DNA from 3 places in the Enterobacter sp. DVT3837 genome. Region 1 is predicted to be linked to each of the others. Evidence: riboswitches for the same ligand, from Rfam matches in the RefSeq annotation. Region 1 holds a riboswitch; each other region holds the start of a gene.
The links. A riboswitch is a leader RNA that binds a small molecule or an ion and turns the genes downstream of it on or off. The one in region 1 is predicted to bind thiamine pyrophosphate.
Positions count from the first base shown of each region.

Region 1 (3,273 bases):
TCGGACTCCAGAGCCTGCATCGCTTTGCGCACTGTAATGCGCGACACACCGGTTAACTGACTCAGATCGCGCTCGCCGGGCAGAATATTGCCGTGCTCCAGCACCCCGCTGCGCACCGCATTTTTTACCGTTTCGGCAAATTTCAGATACAGCGGCGTATTGTCGGGCGCGGCGATCCGTTCATTTAGTTGATCGATTAACCGGGTATGCGCTTGTTCCATCTCTGTTTTTCTCAGGCGTGGTGTATCCTGCCAGTATACGGCTTACCACCAGGCATGAAAATGGTGTACCGGCCCATTACCGTGACCCACCTCCAGAGTATCAGCTTTTGCCAGCGCGGCTGAGAGCCAGGTTTTCGCTTCGCTCACCGTATCGGCCCAGTTATCATGCCGTGGGCGTAATGCCGCCAGCGCGGCAGAGAGCGTACAGCCAGTGCCGTGGGTGTTTTTAGTGTGTACGCGTGGCGCCGTGAACCGCCGCTCGCCGTCTCGGGTGAAGAGCCAGTCCGGGCTTTCGGCATCGTCAAGATGACCACCTTTCATCATCACGGCCCCGCAGCCCATCGCCAGCAGCGCATTCCCCTGCTCTTTCATTTCCCGTTCATTTCGCGCATGTGTTGCCCCCAACAGTGCCGCAGCCTCCGGCAGATTGGGCGTGATGAGAGCCACCTGTGGCAGTAGCTTTTTACGCAGTGTTTCAACAGCGGAGGCGGAGAGCAATGGATCGCCGCTTTTTGCCAGCATCACGGTATCCAGCACCACGTTTTGTACCTGATAACGTTTAAGTCGCTCAGCCACCGCTTCAACAATATCTGTCTCTGCCAGCATACCGATCTTGGTGGTATCAATTCGCACGTCGCTGAATACGGAATCCAGCTGCGCGGCAACAAAATCCGGTTCAATACGGTAAACCGACTGCACGCCGAGCGTGTTTTGCGCCACCAGCGCGGTAATGACCGAGCATCCGTACGCGCCAAGAGCCGAGAAGGTTTTCAGGTCGGCCTGGATACCCGCGCCGCCGCTGGGATCGGTGCCGGCAATGGTCAGAGCGTTAATGCGTTTCATGCCAGTTCCTCCAGGGTGTAGAGCGCATCCAGGAACGCGCTGGCAAAACTGCCCGGGCCACGAGACTGCGCAATGGCTGCCGTTCCGGCTCGTTTCATAAACCCGCACGCGGCGGAGACGTTATCCAGCCTGTCGCCCGGCAGTGAGCAACTCGCCGCCACAACGGCAGAGAGTGCGCACCCGGTTCCCACGACGCGCGTCATTAGCGGATCGCCGCCGGTAACCGTTCGGGTTCGTTGTCCATCAGTGATGTAATCCACCTCGCCGGTGACCACCACAATGGCATTGGTCTGGCGAGCCAGCGCCTGTGCAGCAGGTAACGCGCTGGCTGTGGTGTCAGTCGTATCGACGCCGCGACCACCGGCGCTCATCCCGGCAAGGGCAAGGATTTCAGAAGCATTGCCGCGAATGGCGGCGGGTTTCAGGGCGAGGATTTGATGACAAAAACGGGTGCGAAACGTCAGAGCGCCCACGGCAACCGGGTCCAGCGTCCAGGGTTTACCCGCAGCTACCGCACTCTCAATCGCCCGACGCATCGCCTGCGCTCGCGGTGAGGTCAGCGTGCCAACGTTTATCAGCAATGCATCGGCGATCGCGGCAAACTGCTCAGCTTCTTCGGCCTCAATCACCATCGCCGGAGAGGCGCCAAGCGCCAGCAGAACGTTGGCAGTAAAGGTCTGTACGACGTCGTTAGTCATACAATGCGTAAGCGGGGAACGGGTTCGGAACTGATGTAAAACGTGTAAATCGAGCAGGTCAGGCTGCATGGGTTCGCTCCTGCCTTGCGTGAAGAAGCGATGACCGGGAAGGCATCTGACTTCCCTACGCTGGCATTATCCAGATCAGGTAATACGGGTATTTCTCAGCCTTCACAAAGAAGGGCACCCCGAGTCATGTAGATTACATTTCTTTATTAATTACCAGCTTAGGGGATGTAGCCTGGCGATGCAAGCTTGCACTTACGTTTATCCTTTTTCACGCTGTACCTCACCTTGTACCCCAATTTGTCTCTCACATGAAATCAATAAAATTCTTATTGTTAGTATCTCGCATAACCGTTCCTTTCCCCCTTTCCCTCTATCGTTACTATCGCTTTGCACTCAGTCACTCGTTGGTGTACCTGCCTTTAATATCTTTTTTGTAATCCTATCAATCTAATTTTCTAATTAAGAGAAATAAAAACATCATTTTTTACAACAATTCAATCACTGATTTATAGCAATCAAAACCATGTTTTATTCTCGATTAAAAATATTTTTCTCCACGCCAAAGCCCCCTTCATTCAAAAGTTTCTATTAATTCGAAAAGAAGGAACTTTCACAAATATATTAATTAACTTTACTGAATGAGCTTGATTTATACGTTTTACGGGCTTTGTTGAATAAATCAGATTTCGGGTAAGTCTCCCCCGTAGCGGGTTGTGTTTTCAGGCAATACGCACGCTTTCAGGTATACCTGCTTTCGTCATTTTGTTCAGCGCTCGTACCAGGGCCATAGCCTCCGCAACCTGACCATCGTAGTCACGCAGCGTCAGTGAACCCCCGAACAGCTGTTTTACCCGGTACATCGCCGTTTCCGCTATCGAGCGACGGTTGTAATCTGTTGTCCATTTCCACCGCGCATTACTCCCGGTCATTCGCTGATTAGCCACTGCACGGTTACGGTCTGCATATTCACCGGGCCAGTAACCCGCACCTTTTCGGGGAGGGATAAGCGCGCTGATTTTCTTACGCCGCAGTTCATCGTGACATAGCCGGGTATCGTAAGCGCCATCGGCGGCGGCTGACCTGATTTTCCGGTGGGTTTGCCGGATTAACCCGGGGAAGGCCTCTGAGTCCGTAACGTTGTTCAGCGACAGGTCAGCGCAGATGATTTCATGTGTTTTACTGTCAACGGCGAGATGCAGCTTACGCCAGATACGGCGGCGTTCCTGGCCATGCTTTTTGACTTTCCACTCGCCTTCACCGAAGACCTTCAGCCCGGTGGAATCAATTACCAGGTGTGCGATTTCACCCCGGGTGGGCGTTTTGAAACTGACATTAACCGACTTTGCCCGCCTGCTGACACAGCTGTAATCCGGGCAGCGTAGCGGAACGTTCATCAGAGAAAAAATGGAATCAATAAAGCCCTGCGCAGCCCGCAGGGTCAGCCTGAATACGCGTTTAATGACCAGCACAGTAGTGATGGCAAGGTCAGAATAGCGCTGAGG
Region 1 covers NZ_JBWDLA010000002.1:101,145-104,417, reverse strand. Annotated here, with positions in the region: gene AC0XWG_RS15400 (GntR family transcriptional regulator) at 1-221, opposite strand, end outside; gene thiD (bifunctional hydroxymethylpyrimidine kinase/phosphomethylpyrimidine kinase) at 264-1,064, opposite strand; gene thiM (hydroxyethylthiazole kinase) at 1,061-1,831, opposite strand; TPP riboswitch at 1,867-1,963, opposite strand; gene AC0XWG_RS15385 (IS5-like element IS903B family transposase) at 2,491-3,273, opposite strand, start outside.

Region 2 (3,273 bases), on a different contig from region 1:
TCGAAGCGTGCTTTCGACATGGCGTTATCACGGATTTGCGCTCCCGGGTGGCCTTTCGCCAGATCGGCTGCGTGGGCGGCAATCTTGTAGGTGATCAGACCCTGTTTTACATCTTCTTTGTTTGGCAGGCCGAGGTGCTCTTTCGGCGTGACGTAGCAGAGCATGGCGCAGCCGAACCAGCCAATCATTGCCGCACCAATCCCGGAGGTGAAATGGTCATAGCCCGGCGCGATATCGGTGGTCAATGGCCCGAGGGTGTAGAACGGCGCTTCGTGGCAGTGCTCCAGCTCTTCGGTCATGTTGCGACGGATCATCTGCATTGGCACATGTCCCGGGCCTTCAATCATCACCTGTACGTCATATTCCCAGGCGATTTTGGTGAGTTCACCCAGCGTGTGCAGTTCGGCAAACTGCGCTTCGTCATTGGCATCGCGGATGGAGCCAGGACGCAGGCCGTCGCCCAGCGACAGAGAGACATCGTACGCGGCGCAGATTTCGCAAATCTCACGGAAGTGTTCGTAGAGGAAGTTTTCCTGATGATGGGACAGACACCACTTCGCCATGATCGAACCGCCGCGCGAGACGATGCCGGTCAGACGTTTCGCCGTCATCGGTACGTAGCGCAGCAGGACACCTGCGTGAATAGTGAAGTAGTCTACGCCCTGTTCAGCCTGTTCCAGTAACGTGTCGCGGAAGGCCTCCCAGGTAAGATCTTCGGCAATGCCGTTGACCTTCTCCAGCGCCTGATACACAGGCACCGTCCCGATTGGTACCGGGCTGTTACGTAGGATCCATTCGCGGGTTTCGTGAATATAACGGCCAGTGGAGAGGTCCATCACCGTGTCCGCACCCCAGCGCGTCGACCAGACCAGTTTTTCCACCTCTTCTTCGATAGACGAAGTAACGGCCGAGTTACCGATGTTAGCGTTGACCTTCACCAGGAAATTACGGCCAATAATCATTGGCTCAGATTCCGGGTGGTTGATGTTGGCAGGGATAATCGCGCGGCCAGCGGCGACTTCATCACGCACAAATTCCGGCGTAATGTTTTCCGGCAGGCGAGCGCCAAAAGATTCTCCCGGATGCTGGTGGCGCAGAATTTCGCTACGGATGCGCTCACGGCCCATGTTTTCGCGAATGGCGATGAACTCCATTTCGGGGGTGACGATCCCCTGACGCGCGTAGTGCAACTGGGTCACGCATTTGCCCGCTTTAGCGCGTTTCGGTGTCAGCAGGCCGGAGAAGCGCAGCTCGTCCAGACCGTCGTCGGCCAGGCGCTCTTTGGTATAGGCAGAACTTTGCTCGTTTAGCTCCTCGCTGTCCTGGCGGGCGTCGATCCACGGTTGACGCAGCTTAGCCAGGCCTTTCTGAACGTTGATGGCAATTTCAGGGTCACCGTAGGGACCGGAGGTGTCATACACCGGCACAGCTTCGTTGTCTTCATACTGTGGGTTATCTTTGCTGCCGCCGATAAGCGTTGGGCTAAGCTGAATTTCACGCATCGGCACGCGGATATCCGCCTGAGAGCCGGTGATGTAGATGCGTTTAGAGTTCGGGAAAGCGGTGCCTTCCAGGGTATCAATGAAGTGTTGGGCGTGTGCGCGCTGTTCGCGGCGGGTCAGTTTAGTAGTGGTAGACATAGCTCATTCCAAAAGTGAAGGACATGGCTTGTCAGACGACGGATGAAGCAAGAGAAGATCGCCCGCAGGCGATACAACAGCAGTGTGACTCTTGTTCCCTTCGCAGGTATTAGCCTGATCAGGTTCCGCGGATCCCGAATTAACGGTCTCAGCCCGCGTTTTTGCAAACGCTGGGCACTCCGACAAGAAAAATCCCCCTCGTGAGAGGGGCGAATGTTTGTAAATTACTCGTTAACGATTAAGAACTCAAGCAGGGCGCGCGATGTTATCTTCGTTGCTGGCACTGAGATTGCTATCCAGCACGAGGGCGATCAGCTTATCTTCCAGTGTGAATCGCTCTTCCAGCGCTTCGCCAAGGTCGGAAAGCGCCTGCTGAAACTCAAGATAGTTATCGTGATCGATCGCATTCTCAAGCGTGGAATCGTAGTAGTCCATAATCTGCTGGGTATTGGCTTCCAGCAGCGGATAGAGTTTGCTGGCCGCTAAATACGGCGTAGTCCCTTCCATTTCGCGGATAATGCGTTCATAAATATTGAAATGGCCGTCGGACAGGTAGTCGACCAGGCTCTGACAAAAATCATCCAGCGCTTTTTCATTCAGACGCATAAACGATTCTTTGCCAGGCTTAATACCGACCAGATTGTAATAAGCCACGAGTAGATGCTTGCGCACATGTAGCCAGCGATCCACCAGTTTGTTACTTCCTCTAACGCGCTCAGTCAGGCTTTCTAGCTGGTTTAACATGTTCGACTCCGCAAAGTTTAGAATTGAATCTGCTTATCCAAAATGTAACCACAATGCTAACAACATGTCAGTGAAGCGAAGGTAGTGCAATAGATATGGATCGTATTATTGAAAAATCAGATCTTGGTTGGTGGATCGTCAGTCACGAACAAAAATTATGGCTCCCCGTCGGGGAAATTCCCTATGGTGCGGCGGAAAAATTCGATCTTGTTGGTCAACCTGCACTGAGGATCGGTGAGTGGCAGGGCGATCCCGTGTGGATGGTCCAGCAGGCTCGACGTCAGGACATGGGATCGGTTCGTCAGGTGCTGGATCTGGATGTGGGGCTGTTCCAGCTGGCGGGCCGTGGTGTACAGCTGGCGGAGTTTTATCGTTCGCATAAATACTGCGGTTACTGCGGGCATACCATGCACCCGAGCAAAACCGAGTGGGCGATGCTCTGCAGCCACTGCCGTGAACGCTACTATCCGCAGATCGCGCCGTGCATTATCGTCGCTATCCGTCGCGAGGATTCCATCCTGCTGGCGCAGCATACCCGTCACCGCAACGGCATTCACACTGTGCTGGCCGGGTTTGTCGAAGTGGGCGAAACGCTGGAGCAGGCGGTGGCGCGCGAAGTGATGGAGGAGAGCGGGATTAAAGTGAAGAACCTGCGCTATGTTACCTCCCAGCCGTGGCCGTTCCCGCAGTCATTAATGACGGCATTTATGGCCGAATATGATAGCGGGGACATCGTCATCGACCAGAAAGAGTTACTGGAAGCGAACTGGTATCGGTATGACGATTTACCTCTGTTACCGCCGCCAGGTACGGTGGCGCGTCGGCTAATAGAAGATACTGTGGCAATGTGTCGGGCTGAGTATGAGTAGTGTTACACTGAGGCCATGAC
Region 2 covers NZ_JBWDLA010000001.1:1,188,819-1,192,091, reverse strand. Annotated here, with positions in the region: gene thiC (phosphomethylpyrimidine synthase ThiC) at 1-1,640, opposite strand, end outside; TPP riboswitch at 1,719-1,832, opposite strand; gene AC0XWG_RS05795 (Rsd/AlgQ family anti-sigma factor) at 1,887-2,384, opposite strand; gene nudC (NAD(+) diphosphatase) at 2,480-3,253, shown strand.
Region 2: it holds a riboswitch for thiamine pyrophosphate, as region 1 does, so the genes downstream of both, thiC (phosphomethylpyrimidine synthase ThiC) here and thiM (hydroxyethylthiazole kinase) in region 1, are expected to answer to the same signal.

Region 3 (3,273 bases), on a different contig from region 1:
CCGGCGGCCAGCGCAATGCGCAGTGAAGTCCAGGTCGCTTGCCAGAGCACAGACTGCTGCAACACGGACAGGAGATTGAGGTTCAGGCCATCGACGATAACGGCCATCAGCGGCGGCAGCATCAGCAGCAGCGCCAGCGTAATAAGCGAAATATCGGTGATACGGCTACGCAGGCTATCCTGGGGATCGCGCCAGCCTGTTATCTGGTTACTGCCCGGCGGAATGGCTTTACTCAGACGCTGGCTCAGCAGCACCAGTACAAGACAGCACACCATCTGAACTATCGCCAGCAGCGCAGCCCGACCAGGATCGTAGTCGTAACTCAGCGCCTGATAGATTGCCAGCTCAATGGTTGTTGCCTGCGGTCCGCCCCCCAGTGAAAGCACGGTAGCAAAGCTGGCAAAGCAGAGCATGAAGATCAGCGCGGCAACTGGCGGGATTTGGCGGCGCAGCCACGGCCACTCAACAAAGCGGAAGAAAGACCAGCCGCGCATGCCCAGCTGTGCCGCAAGCTGGCGTTGCTCTCCGGGGATATTTTCCAGCGCCTGTAAAAAGAGCCGTGTCGCCATCGGCATATTGAAAAAGACGTGCGCCAGCAGGATGCCCTGAAGCCCGTATGGCGAGAAATGCCACTCCAGACCGAGCAGGCCGAACAGTGAAGCCAGCCAGCCCTGACGACCATAAACGCTCAGAATGCCAAACACGGCTACCAGCACGGGCAGGATCAGCGTCATGGCGCACAGGCGCAGCAGCGCCTGCCTGCCGGGGAAACGCCTGCGATAAAGCGCACGAGCAAGGAAAATGGCGGGGATCACCGACAGCAGGGCAGAGAGAAACGCCTGCCAGAAAGAAAAGCGGATAACGTGCCAGAGATAGCTGTCGTGCCAGAGGGAGAGCAGGTCACTCTCTGGCGCGTTCAACCACAATGCAAGAAAAGCGCCCAGGCTGACCGCCACCATCAGCATGGCGGCGAGCAGCCCAGGAATTAACCAGCCGGGAATTAGCGGCTGACGGCGCGTTGCCATTCACTTACCCATGCTGCACGCTGCGAAGCGACCTGGTGCGGCGTAAACTCCAGAGAAGTTTGCGGTTTGGTCAGCTGCTCGAAACCTGCTGGCAGCGCTACGTTGGTCACGGGATACATCCAGTTACCCGCCGGAATGGCATTCTGGAATGCCGGTGAAACCATAAATTTCAGGAACTTCTCGGCAAGTTCTGGCTGTTTGCTGGCCGCGGTACGCGCAGCCACTTCCACCTGCAGGTAATGACCTTCAGCGAAATTGGCCGCGGCATAGTTGTCTTTCTTCTCGGCGATAATGTGGTAGGCCGGGGAGGTGGTGTAACTCAGTACCAGGTCGCTTTCACCTTTCAGGAACAGGCCGTAGGCTTCACTCCAGCCTTTAGTCACGGTGACGGTTTTGGCGGCCAGTTTCTGCCATGCTTCCGGCGCTTTATCCCCATAGACTTTCTGCATCCACAGCAGCAGACCCAGACCCGGAGTGCTGGTGCGAGGGTCTTCATAAATGACGCGCCATTTCTGATCGCCTTCCACCAGCTCTTTCAGGCTTTTCGGCGGGTTCTTCAGCTTGTTTTTGTCGTAAACAAAGGCAAAGTAGCCGTAGTCGAACGGAACGAAAGTGTCATTTTTCCAGCCGCCCGGAACGTTGACGGCATCTGCAGCTACGCCACTTTTGGCAAACAGTTTGGTCTGCGAGGCGGCCTCCAGCAGGTTGTTATCCAGCCCCAGCACCACATCGGCTTTACTGTTTTTCCCTTCCATACGCAGGCGGTTGAGCAGTGAGACGCCATCTTCCAGCGCCACGAATTTCAATTCACAGTTACAGTCCGCTTCAAAGGCTTTTTTCACCACCGGGCCTGGGCCCCAGTCAGCAGAGAAGGAGTCGTAGGTGTAGACCGTCAGAACGGGCTTCGCAATAGCAGGCAGCGCGAACAGCGCCAGCAGGGGGAGAACTTTTTTTAACACTTTGCACCTCAGGGTTGAGTGGCAAAGGATTTTGAGCAACAGCCTCAAATCCCTTCGCCGGCGTTATCCGGATCAGGTTCGACGGGTATTATCTCAGCGCACATCAGTGATGCAGCACCCCGTTGAGAACGGCGCTATTGTAATGATTTGGTGAATATTGCGAAAGCGTTATGGCTCCGGCGGGGCAAACCAGGCGGATTTAAAATCAAACCAGCCTAAGGTGTTCATCCGCAGGCCGCGCATACTGCGCTGACCCTGAATCATCAGCCAGTGATGGATCAGCGGCACAATCGCCTGCTGCGCGAGCAGTTGCTGACACCACGAGGCCAGGTTCATCTCACCTGCTCGCCACCGGGCGGCATCCTGCTGCCAGTCGCGTTCGATGCAGTGCTGGATCAGCGGCACTTCATACAGGTGAGAGAACAGCGAGAAATCGAGCGGTAGGGTGAAGTTGGCGCTGTTCAGCCAGATATCACTGACGATATCTCCGCGGTGCCATTCATCATAATCGACCTCCTGAATGTCGAGATGAACGCCTTCAGCAGCCAGCAGTTTGCTCATGATCCGGGCGATAAAGCGGTGTTCCACATGATCACGGTAATAGGTCAACGTGATCGACTCCAGCCCGGCAGGCTTTTCACCGTGAACCGGTCGGGCGTGATGCCAGCGAGGGAGCAGGCCGTATGCCGGGAACCAGTATGTCTGGTATTGTTCTTCTGCCTGATAGATAAGGTTAGCCGGAGAGAGAACGTGGCTAACCCACCTGCGCACCTCGCGACTGGCGCCACGATGGCTGCGAGCGTCAAACAGCAGGTAATAGCAGCCTTCTTCAAGACGGCTTTCAACCGCTTTTTCCCCCTCGGTTGGCCCTTCCAGCGTTAAGCCGCAGCTCAACTCTTCGCTGATGTCAGGCAGAACCCAGACGTTGACTTCATCGATCAGCGCGCGATAGCCAAAGTAGTCGTCAAAGGCGCGAATTTTAAGCTGGTTGCTGGTATTGCGCGTCACTGCGTAAGGGCCTGTCCCTACGGGCTGGCTGGCAAAATGAGGCAGAGATGCCCATTCGCGCGGCAGGATCATCGACGGAACATAGCCCATTAGCCACGGCAACCACTGGTCTGGCTCGGACAGTTCGATGTCAACGGTCCATGCTGTCGGGGAGTGGATCCGCGAGACATGGGCATACAGAGGAAGTGTGCGCGCGCGCTGAAGAGAATCAATGACGTCGCTCATCTCCAGCTCGCGGCCGTGGTGAAAGTGGATGCCAGGGCGTAAAAAAAAGCGCCAGT
Region 3 covers NZ_JBWDLA010000001.1:733,259-736,531, reverse strand. Annotated here, with positions in the region: gene thiP (thiamine/thiamine pyrophosphate ABC transporter permease ThiP) at 1-1,025, opposite strand, end outside; gene thiB (thiamine ABC transporter substrate binding subunit) at 1,001-1,984, opposite strand; TPP riboswitch at 2,016-2,116, opposite strand; gene sgrR (HTH-type transcriptional regulator SgrR) at 2,153-3,273, opposite strand, start outside.
Region 3: it holds a riboswitch for thiamine pyrophosphate, as region 1 does, so the genes downstream of both, thiB (thiamine ABC transporter substrate binding subunit) here and thiM (hydroxyethylthiazole kinase) in region 1, are expected to answer to the same signal.